DNA from 3 places in the Pantoea sp. Z09 genome. Region 3 is predicted to be linked to each of the others. Evidence: predicted binding sites of a transcription regulator. Region 3 holds the regulator's gene; each other region holds the start of a gene.
The links. Region 3 encodes LexA, which represses DNA repair genes until DNA is damaged. Its sites were predicted from a motif close to TNCTGTATGTACATACAGNA; they were not measured.
Positions count from the first base shown of each region.

Region 1: dinB (DNA polymerase IV) is a predicted target of LexA. The motif match lies at 2,666-2,685, and genes of this name have one in related genera.
Region 2: dinG (ATP-dependent DNA helicase DinG) is a predicted target of LexA. The motif match lies at 1,743-1,762, and genes of this name have one in related genera.

Region 1 covers NZ_CP092373.1:3,051,292-3,054,926, forward strand. The annotation lists gene MC269_RS14650 (YgdI/YgdR family lipoprotein) at 1-175, shown strand, start outside; gene MC269_RS14655 (NADP(H)-dependent aldo-keto reductase) at 316-1,356, shown strand; gene dinB (DNA polymerase IV) at 1,577-2,608, opposite strand; gene dpaA (peptidoglycan meso-diaminopimelic acid protein amidase) at 2,901-3,635, shown strand, end outside; gene MC269_RS14670 (class II glutamine amidotransferase) at 3,615-3,635, opposite strand, start outside.
Region 2 covers NZ_CP092373.1:2,616,488-2,620,122, forward strand. The annotation lists gene dinG (ATP-dependent DNA helicase DinG) at 1-1,717, opposite strand, end outside; gene MC269_RS12520 (histidine-type phosphatase) at 1,901-3,172, shown strand; gene MC269_RS12525 (GNAT family N-acetyltransferase) at 3,157-3,624, opposite strand; gene MC269_RS12530 (GNAT family N-acetyltransferase) at 3,621-3,635, opposite strand, start outside.
Region 3 covers NZ_CP092373.1:3,590,547-3,594,181, reverse strand. The annotation lists gene plsB (glycerol-3-phosphate 1-O-acyltransferase PlsB) at 1-510, opposite strand, end outside; gene MC269_RS17215 (diacylglycerol kinase) at 640-1,008, shown strand; gene lexA (transcriptional repressor LexA) at 1,115-1,729, shown strand; gene dinF (MATE family efflux transporter DinF) at 1,865-3,187, shown strand; gene MC269_RS17200 (CsbD family protein) at 3,368-3,580, shown strand; gene zur (zinc uptake transcriptional repressor Zur) at 3,628-3,635, opposite strand, start outside.

The DNA.
Region 1 (3,635 bases), 540 kb from region 3:
AACGCTGAGCGGGTGCAGTTCAGATTATGTGATGGCGACAAAAGATGGACAGATGATCATGACGGAAGGCAAGCCGACCATCGATAAAGAAACCGGCCTGGTGAAATACACCGATCAGTCCGGTCATGAAGTGCAAATCAACGGCGACGAGGTGTCGACCATCATTGAGCGTTAAGTGCCATTTCAGGTCACCTGGCCGGCGATTTGCGTGGACAGGTGATTTCCCCGATTTTCCCCACTTCCTTCCCCGCTGATTCACGCGTTATAGTCCCACAGGACACACCATTACATTCCATAAGAATAAGGAAGACGGCTATGCATTATCACCGTATCCCCCATAGCACGCTGGAAGTCAGTCAGCTGGGGCTAGGAACCATGACGTTTGGTGAACAGAACAGCGAAGCCGACGCCCATGAACAGCTCGATTACGCCCTCGCCAACGGCATTAACCTGATCGATACCGCGGAGATGTATCCCGTGCCGCCGCGTCCGGAAACCCAGGGATTAACAGAGCAGTACATCGGCAGCTGGCTGAAGAAGCGCGGCAGCCGCGACAAGGTGATCCTTGCCAGCAAGGTGGCCGGGCCGGTGCGCGGCGCCGACGCCTCGATCCGTCCGCATCAGGCGCTGGACCGCAAGAATATCCGCGAGGCGCTGGACGCCAGCCTGAAGCGTCTCAATACCGACTACCTCGACCTTTATCAGCTGCACTGGCCGCAGCGGCAGACCAACTACTTTGGCAAGCTAGGCTATCAGTACAGCGAACTGACCAATCCGGTGACGCTGCTGGAGACGCTGGAGGCGCTGACCGAGCAGGTGCGCGCCGGCAAGATCCGCTATATCGGCGTGTCGAACGAAACCGCCTGGGGCGTGATGCGCTATCTGCAGCTGGCGGAGAAGCACGAGCTGCCGCGCATCGTGACCATTCAGAATCCCTATAGCCTGCTGAACCGCAGTTTTGAAGTGGGGCTGGCCGAAATCAGCCAGCACGAAGGCGTCGAGCTGCTGGCTTACTCCAGCCTCGCCTTCGGCACGCTGAGCGGCAAGTATCTTAACGGCGCGAAACCGGCCGGCGCGCGCAATACGCTGTTTAGCCGCTTTACGCGCTACAGCGGCGAGCAGTCGCAGCAGGCGATCGCGGCCTACGTGGCGCTGGCGCAGAAGCATCAGCTGGATCCGTCGCAGATGGCGCTGGCCTATGTGCGTCAGCAGCCGTTCGTCGCCAGCACCCTGCTGGGCGCCACCACGATGGAGCAGCTGAAGATCAATATCGACAGCTTTAACCTGACGCTGGACGCCGACGTGCTGGAAGGGATCGAGGCGATTCACCGCCGCTATACCTATCCGGCGCCTTAAGGGGGTGAGCAGCTGTTGCGAGTGGGTTTAGTGAGGTGGGCGTAGGCTGTTTGTCAGGTATTTGCGCTGCCAGCCTGGCCCGATCGCAAAGTCGCTCAAGGCATCCCTGCGCGCTCGGCCCGCGGCATCCCTGCCGCGGGACGCTTTGCTCTTCGGCCCAGGCTGGCAGCGCCTTGATTTTAGCGTTGCCTGTTAGCTAACGATTAGGTTTCGTTTGCAGCTACAGCCCCAGCAGCAGCTGCCGCTCAAGCTGCGGATCCAGCAGCGTAACGTGCAGCCCCACCAGCCGCACGCCGCGTCCGGCGCGCCGCTCGTCCCAGGTTTTGCGCGCCACCGCGATCAAATCCTCTTTGTTCAGCTCCGGCCAGATATGCTCCTGCGTCGTCAGCTGAAAATCGTTGAACTTGAGCTTCACCCCCTGGCGCGCGATCTGCCGGTCGGGCCGCACCTGAGTCAGCCGCCGCTCCAGCTCTGCATAGAGAAAGTCGATAATCTCCAGGCACGCCTCCCAGCTGTGAATATCCTCCGCCAGCGTGCGCTCGACGCCAACCGACTTGCGCTCGCGCTCCACCACCACGCCGCGCTCGTCGATGCCGTGGCTGCGCTCCCAGAGCACGCGCCCGAACTTGCCGAAGCGCTTGAGCAGCTGCGCCACGTCCGCTTTCTGCACGTCGGCGCAGGTGTGCAGCCCCATCTCCTCCAGCTTTTTTGTCGCCACTTTGCCGACGCCGGGGATCTTCGCCAGCGGCAGCGACAGCAAAAAGCCCGACATCTCCTGCGGCGTAATCACGTACTGCCCGTTCGGCTTGTTAAGGTCGGAGGCAATTTTGGCGAGAAACTTAATCGGCGCGATCCCTGCCGAGGCGGTCAGCCCGGTTTCGCGCAGGATGGTGTCGCGAATGTCGCGGGCGATCAGCGTGGCGGAGCCGTGACAGTGCGGGCTGTCGGTAACGTCGAGATAGGCTTCGTCCAGCGACAGCGGTTCAATTAGCGGGGTATAGCGCAGAAAAATGTCGCGGATCTGCTGCGAGGCCTCTTTATAGGCGTCGAAACGCCCCGGCAGCAGCTTAAGGTGCGGACAAAGCTTCAGCGCCATCGCGGTGGGCATCGCGCTGCGCACGCCAAAGGTGCGCGCCGGGTAGTTGGCCGTGCTGATCACGCCGCGTCGTTCACGGCTGCCGCCAATGGCGATGGGGATATCGCGCAACGCCGGGTTGTCGCGCATCTCCACCGCTGCATAGAAGCAGTCCATATCGACATGTATGATTTTCACGCTGGTTCGCCGTCAGAGTTTCGTCTGCCCTAATGATACTGTATAGATGTACAGACGCAAAAGGCGCGCGACGGATCCCGCTTCTCTGCCGCCACTAAAGTTTACAAATTTCTGGCCGTCAACCCTTGAGGAAAGCGTGAATTTACCCGGCGGCGTCTTGATAAAAAAACAGACAATGCTAATGTTGCGCTGCGGTAGCGGAGTTTTCCGATAATGCAAGTCTGAGACGCGTCTCGCGTCACCGTTCTTCCTCACTCAAGGTACACACAGCATGGGCAAAATCGCACTTCTGTTTGCGATGATTTTGATGCCAGCCCTCAGCATGGCAATGACTCCCGAGCCGACGCAGCAGATGTCGACGCCGGTAAGCAAAGAATTAAAGAAACAGTTACTCGGCACGCCGATTTATATTCAGATTTTTAAGGAAGAACGCACGCTGGAGCTGTACGGCAAAATCGGCAACGAATTTCGCCTGCTCGACACCTACCGCATCTGTAACTTTTCCGGCGGCCTCGGTCCGAAACGCCGCGAAGGGGATTTTAAAAGCCCGGAAGGCTTTTACAGCGTCAGGCTCAACCAGCTGAAGCCAGACAGCCGCTTTTATCGCGCCATCAACGTCGGCTTTCCTAACCAGTACGATCGCGATCACGCCTATACCGGCAACTACCTGATGATCCATGGCAACTGCAAATCGATCGGCTGCTACGCCATGACCGATGCCTATATGGATGAGATCTTCACCTACGTCAACGCGGCGCTGCGCAACGGCCAGCCGCAGGTTGAGATCAGCATCTTTCCGTTCCGCATGACCGACAGCAACATGCAGCGCCACCGCTACTCGACCTACGCCAGCTTCTGGCGCGAGCTGCAGCCGGGCTATGCCTGGTTTGCGAAATACCATCAGCCGCCGACGGTCAACGTCGCCAGCGGCAGCTATGTGATGAACAGCAGCCCGGTTATCGTCAATCCCGAAGCCGCCTCTAAATCATTCCTGGCGCTCACCAAG
Region 2 (3,635 bases), 970 kb from region 3:
GGCGCGAGCGCGGCTGATCGCCCTGCACCAGCATCGAGAGGCGTAGCTCCGGCAGCTGCGCGACAAACTGCTGCATCGCACGGCCGCTGGCAAAAAGCACCAGCACCCCTTTGTGCTTTGCGGTTTTCATCTGTTGACGGAAGAAAGCCGCCATCTCAGCGATATGCTCCGCCTCGGTCGCCATCAGCGGCTCATAGCGCATCTGCGGGATCACCAGCTTGCCCTGATCGACATGATTGAACGGCGAGTCGAGCGCCACAAAGCGATCGCCCGCTTTTTCATTGAGGCCCGACATCTCCTGCAGGCGACTGAAGCTGTTAAGCGAGCGCAGCGTGGCGGAGGTCACCACCACATGGGGAATTTTACGCCACAGCAGCTTCTCCAGCTGATCGCTGACGCGAATGCCGGCGCAGTGAAACAGCAGATGCGGCTGGCCTTCGCGCAGCTCGCGGCTGATCCATTTGGACACTGGCGCGCCCGAGGCTTTCGGCATCGCCGCCAGCCGCCACAGCTTGCTGACGGACTCAAACCAGCCGAACTGGCGGTTAAGCTGCAGCAAATTGCGGTGCAGGCGCATCAAATCGACGCTGCCGGTCTGCTCGCTCAGGGCGTTGATGAGCCCCTCCGCCAGCCCGCGCAGCGCGTCGCATAGCTTAAACAGGCGCGCGCAGAGCGACAGCAGCTCTTCTGGCAGCTCGCCCAGCACAAAGCGAAATTCTCCTGGCTGATGATCGGCGGGCAGCAGCGGATTCAGCGCCTGGCTCAGCGTGGTCAGCAGTTCGCGCAGCTCGTCGCAGTGCGCTTTAAGGCGCTCCGGGTTGCTGAGCGGCGGCGGTGATTTCGGGCGCATCTGCGTCATAATGCCCTCTACCAGCCGCACGAAGAGATCGAGCTGCAGGCTGCTCCAGCCGGGCGTGATGTCCGCGCTCATCTCCAGCGCGTCGCGCGCCACATCCGGCAGATGATGCCCTTCGTCCAGCACCAGCATCAGCTGTTTCGCCGGCGGCAGCACCGACTCATTTTCCATCGCCGCCATCACCAGCGCGTGGTTCGCTACCACCACGTCAACCTGCTCAATTTCACGGCGAGCGACGAAGAAGGGGCATTCGCGATACCAGCGGCAGTGGGAGCCGAGACAGCTCGCCTTGTCGGTGGAGAGACGCTGCCACAGGCTGTCGCTGATGTTCTCCTCGCTGTGGTCGCGCAGACCATCCCAGGCGTAGCCGCCGAGCGATTTTTCCAGCCGCGCGCACTGCGTCTGCTCCTCTTTGGTGCTGCTCACCGCCTCGTCGTCAAGATAGAGCAGCAGATCGCCCTGCTGATCGTCGCTGGCGGCCAGCGCCGCCAGGTTGCGCGGACAGACGTAGCGCCCGCGCCCGAAAGCGGCGGTAAAGGTCAGATCGGGAATGATCTTTTTCAGCAGTGGCAGATCTTTAGTGAAGATTTGATCCTGCAGCGCCACATTGGCGGTGCTGATGATTAGGGTTTTCTCTTCGGCGCGGCTCGCGGCGATGCCGGGGATCAAATAAGAGAGGGTTTTGCCGACGCCGGTTGGCGCTTCGATGGCCAGATGGCGCGCGTCGTTGCCCGCCAGGCACTTCGCCACTTCGGCGATCATCTGGCGCTGCGGCGCGCGGGGAATAAAGTCCGGCACCTGCTGCTGTAGCGCCTTATACCACTGCGCTATCTGGCTTTTAATTGCTGCTGTCAGGGCCATAGTCGTTTACCGCCGGGTGAAAATGGCCTGTATTTTTACACAGTAATCCGCCAGCGTCAGCTTCAGGGCGCATTTTTTCGCGCCGCCTCGTAGAATTCAGCACCGACACCCTCTTCGCCTGGCCAGCGGCCCGGCTTCGGCGCTATGGTGTGCCCTCACAGCCATTCTCATAAGGAAAGAGAGATGACTTTTGCCCGTATGACGCAGGTAGCGCGCCTGTTTCCAGCTCTCGCGCTGCTGTTTTTCGCCGCTCAGGCGAGCGCGCAGCCAGACTATCAGCTGGAAAAGGTGGTGGAGCTAAGCCGCCACGGCGTTCGCCCGCCGACGCCCGGCAACCGCAGGGAGATGGAGGCCGCCACGCAGCGCCCCTGGCCGATATGGCGCACGCGCGACGGCGAGCTGACCGGCCACGGCTACGCGGCGGTGGTGAATAAGGGACGCTGGGAAGGCGACCATTATCGCCAGCTCGGTTTGCTGACCGCCGGCTGCCCGCAGCCACAGACCATTTATGTGCGCGCCAGCCCGCTGCAGCGTACCCGCGCCACCGCCGAGGCGCTGGTTGACGGCGCTTTCCCCGGCTGCGGCGTCGCGATCCATCACGTGGCGGGCGATGACGATCCGCTGTTCCAGACCGACGCCTTTGCCGCGACCCGCTCCGATCCCGCGCGGCAGCGCGCGGCGGTCGCGGCGACAGCAGGGGATCTGGCCGCGCGCCAGCGGGCGCTGCAGCCGGCCATTCAGGCGTTGAAACAGGCGGTGTGCCTCTCCGAGGCTCGCTGCGCGCTGTTCGATCAGCCCTGGCAGATCCGCCAGAGCAAAAGCGGTAAGCCCTATGTCGCCGGGCTGAGCGTCATGGCGAGCATGGCAGAGACGCTGCGCCTCGGCTGGAGCGAAAACCTGCCGCTCAGCCAGATCGCCTGGGGCAACATCACGCGCGCCTCGCAGATCGGCGCTATCCTGCCGTTGCTGACGGCGAACTACGACCTCAGCAACGATGTGCTCTATACCGCGCAGAAGCGCGGCTCAATTTTGCTCGACGCCATGCTAAAACAGATCGCGGGAGAGGATGCCGCGCCGAATGCGAGCTGGCTCCTGCTGGTAGCGCACGACACGAATATCGCCATGGTGCGCACCCTGATGGGCTTTAGCTGGACGCTGCCCGGCTATACGCGCGGCAATATTCCGCCCGGTAGCAGTCTGGTGCTGGAGCGCTGGCGCGACAACGCCAGCAGCCAGCGCTTTCTGCGCCTCTATTTTCAGGCGCAGAGTCTGGATGCGCTGCGCCGCCTGCAGCCGATCGATGCGGCGCATCCGCTGCTGCGCGAAGAGTGGCGGCAGGCTGACTGTCGCGTGACGCCGGTCGGCACCCTCTGCCCGCTAAAAAGCGCCGTGCGCGCGTTAAGCCAGCAGATCGACCAGCAGGCGGTGACGCCGGTCAGCTATGCCTCGCCCTGACCGTCCAGCCGCTTGCCCAGGCACTGCGCCTGCGGCATCGCGGCATAGGGGCCAAACGACGCAATCGGCTGATAGCCGTGACGCGCGTAAAATGCCAGCGCACGCCCGTTTACGCGTCGCGTTTCCAGCCACAGCTGCTGGTAGCCTGCCTGTCGCGCCTGCTGCTCAAGGAAGGTCAGCAGCGCCGCGCCGACACCGCGGCTCCCCGGCAAGGCGAACATGCGTTTAAGTTCGGCCACGCCAGGCTGTAACGGACGGAACGCGCCGCACCCGACCGGCTGCCGCTGCGCATTGCGCGCCACGGCGAACAGGCGTCCCGGCATCATCATCTCCGCCGCATCAAAGCGGGCGCGGCCGCTGCTGCCGGTCAGCCGTGCCAGCGCGTCGGAAAGCTGATCCAGCAGCCAGCGCGCATCGGGATGATCCGCGCTTTCACGCGCCACCTGAATCATAGCCGGCAAGC
Region 3 (3,635 bases):
AGGGGAAAAGCGCACAAAGCTGTCGCGGCCATGCCAGACGATGGCGAAAAATTTCTCCACGCCGTTCAGCTCGCGCAGGTGCGGCGTGTCGTCGCCCTGAACCTCGCGGCCAGGCGCGCGTCCGAACATCACCGAAACCGGCAGCATCTGAATATCGAGATGCGGGTTATTGCGGTGCAGATCGAGATACTCATGGAAAATCTTCACCGACTCCGTATTAGGTACGAAATAGGGGAAGACGCGCGGACCGTCGTGAATAAAGACGTGGCGCGGCAGCAGCGCGCCGTCAATTTCCAGCGGCGACAGCGGATCGGGCAGATTATGCTTCAGACACTGCTGGCGCAGCGTCAGCAAATCCGCCTTGGAATCGTATGGCAGCACGTACATAATCGGCCGCGTGGGATCGAGCCCATGCTCGGAAACCGGATCGACCGGAATAGCCTTGGTTTTTACCAGAACCGAGAGTGGTAAATTCAACAATTTATAATAGAGTTTACGCCAACCTGACATAGACAAACATGAAGCCTCTTGTTAGCAAAGCGCCGCAAGCATACCAGAAAGTGCTGCGAAGATCTGTGGTGGTGCCAAACGCATCCGGCCCAGACATTGACGTCAAACAACTCAAAGGGTTCCCTCACTATGGCAAGTAATACCACCGGTTTACTGAGAATTGTGAAAGCGGCCGGCTACTCCTGGCAAGGGCTGCGCGCCGCCTGGCAGCATGAAGCCGCGTTTCGCCAGGAGGCGTCCGCCGCCATTATCGCTATCCTTGTCGCCTGCTGGCTGGATGTCGACACCGTCGCGCGCATCCTGATGATCGGCTCCGTGGTGCTGGTGATTATCGTCGAGATCCTCAACAGCGCTATCGAAGCGGTGGTCGACCGCATCGGCCAGGAGCGTCATCCGCTGGCTGGCCGGGCGAAGGATATGGGTTCCGCCGCCGTACTGCTCGCTATCATACTGGCGCTCTTTGTCTGGATCGCGCTGCTTTGGTCGCATTTGCGCTAGGCTTTCCACAATTCCCCAAACGGCTGTTATTTCCCTGGGTTTTGGTTTTCATTTCGCCAATACCTGTATATACTCACAGCGACTGTATAAACAACCAGGGGGCGGGATGAAAGCATTAACCACCAGGCAGCAACAGGTTTATGACCTGATTCGCGACCATATCAACCAGACGGGCATGCCGCCAACGCGTGCGGAAATCGCCTCGCAGCTGGGGTTCCGTTCCCCGAACGCCGCCGAAGAGCATCTGAAGGCGCTGGCGCGTAAAGGCGTCATTGAGATCGTTTCCGGCGCATCACGCGGCATTCGCCTGCTGATGGAAGAGGAAGAGTCAAACGGCCTGCCGCTAATCGGCCGCGTCGCCGCTGGCGAGCCGCTGCTGGCGCAGGAACATATCGAGACGCACTACAAAGTCGATCCCGACCTGTTTAAGCCTTCCGCTGATTTTCTGCTGCGCGTCGCCGGGATGTCGATGAAAGATATCGGCATCATGGATGGCGACCTGCTGGCGGTGCATAAAACGCAGGACGTGCGCAACGGCCAGGTCGTGGTCGCGCGTATCGATGATGAAGTCACCGTGAAACGCTGGAAAAAACAGGGCACCGTGGTGCATCTGCTGCCGGAAAACAACGACTTCGAGCCGATTATCGTCGACACCCGCACGCAGTCGCTGACCGTAGAAGGTCTGGCGGTAGGCGTGGTGCGCAACGGCGAGTGGCTCTGACCGGCTGATTTCAGACGCCTGCAGCGGCTTTTTGTCGGGCGTCTGAACGCTAACGCTTGCTAAAGCGGTCGGGGCTGCACTCTGCGCCCTCACGCCGCGCTTCTCTCTTTTACGTCTTCAGGCATGGACCGGCTGATGCGTCTCTTCACCGCAAACGACCGACAACTCTGGCGGCTGGCGCTGCCGATGATCCTCTCCAATATCACCGTGCCGCTGCTTGGCCTGGTGGACACCGCCGTTATCGGCCATCTCGACAGCCCGGTTTATCTTGGCGGCGTAGCCATTGGCGCAACCATCACCAGCTTCGTTTTTATGCTGCTCCTCTTTCTGCGCATGAGCACCACGGGCATCACCGCTCAGGCGTTCGGCGCGCGCGATCCGCTGGCGCTGGCGCGCGCCCTGACGCAGCCGCTGCTCATTGCGCTGCTGGCCGGCGCGCTGTTTATTCTGCTGCGCGATCCGCTAAGCGCCCTGGCGGGACGGCTGGCGGGCGGCAATCCGGAGGTGCTGGCGCAGGCGGCAATCTTTATTCATATCCGCTGGCTTAGCGCGCCGGCGACGCTGGCGAATATGGTGCTGCTCGGCTGGCTGCTGGGGGTGCAGTATGCCCGCGCGCCGGTGGTGCTGCTGGTGGTCGGCAACGCCGTCAACATCCTGCTCGACCTCTGGCTGGTGCTCGGGCTGAAGTGGGGCGTCGCGGGCGCGGCGACCGCCACGGCGCTGGCGGAATACGTGACGCTGGCGGTGGGGCTGGCGATGGTATGGCGCGTGCTGAAAATGCGCGGCATTTCCCTCGCGATGCTGAAAAAGAGCTGGCGCGGCGATATTCGTCGTCTGCTGCGCCTGAATCGCGACATCATGCTGCGCTCGCTGCTGCTACAGCTCTGCTTTGCCTCGCTGACCCTTATCGGCGCGCGACTGGGGCCGGAGATCGTCGCGGCGAACGCCGTGCTGCTGATGTTCATTACCTTTACTGCCTATGCGCTGGACGGGTTCGCCTATGCGGTGGAAGCCGTTTCCGGCGAAGCCTATGGCGCGCACGACGGCGACCGGCTGCTGGCGGTGTGGCAGGCGGCCTGCCGTCAGGCGGGCATGGTCGCGCTGGCGTTCGCGCTGTTCTACGCGGCAAGCGGCGAGGCTATCGTGGCGATGCTCACCTCGCTGGCGTCGCTGCGGCAGCTGGTGGATCACTATCTTATCTGGCAAATCATTCTGCCGCTGGCGGGCGTATGGTGCTATCTGCTGGATGGTTTGTTCGTCGGCGCGACGCGCGGGCGCGAGATGCGCAACAGCATGGCGATCGCCGCGCTCGGCTACTTCCTGACGCTGCTCACTCTGCCCTGGCTGGGCAACCACGGTTTATGGCTGGCGGTCACGGTGTTTCTCGCGCTGCGCGGTGTGTCGCTCTGGTTAATCTGGCGCCGCGAATGGCGCTTAAGTCGCTGGTTTAAAAGCTAATTTATCCTCAAGGCGGCCGCCGCGCGCGGCCGCACCGCCTGGATTATTCTGTAATATTCCGGCAGTTGCCGATTCGTCTACTATAATTACCCTACAACAGCGCGACACAGCAGCGCTTTGTATTGTCGTACTGCCATTGTGTGGTGGTATGTAAAACTAAGGATGACGTGGAGGTCTGACATGAATAAAGACGAAGCGAGCGGTAACTGGAAGCAGTTCAAAGGCAAATTTAAAGAAAAATGGGGCAAGCTGACCGACGACGATATGCAGGTTATCGAAGGTAAACGCGATCAGCTGGTCGGTAAAATCCAGGAACGCTACGGTTACGCGAAGGATGAGGCTGAAAAAGAGGTCTCAGACTGGGAAACCAACAATAAAGATTACCGCTGGTAATCTCCTCGTTCAGCACAGGTTGAACGATCGGCACAGGGACGTGCCGCCTATCCTC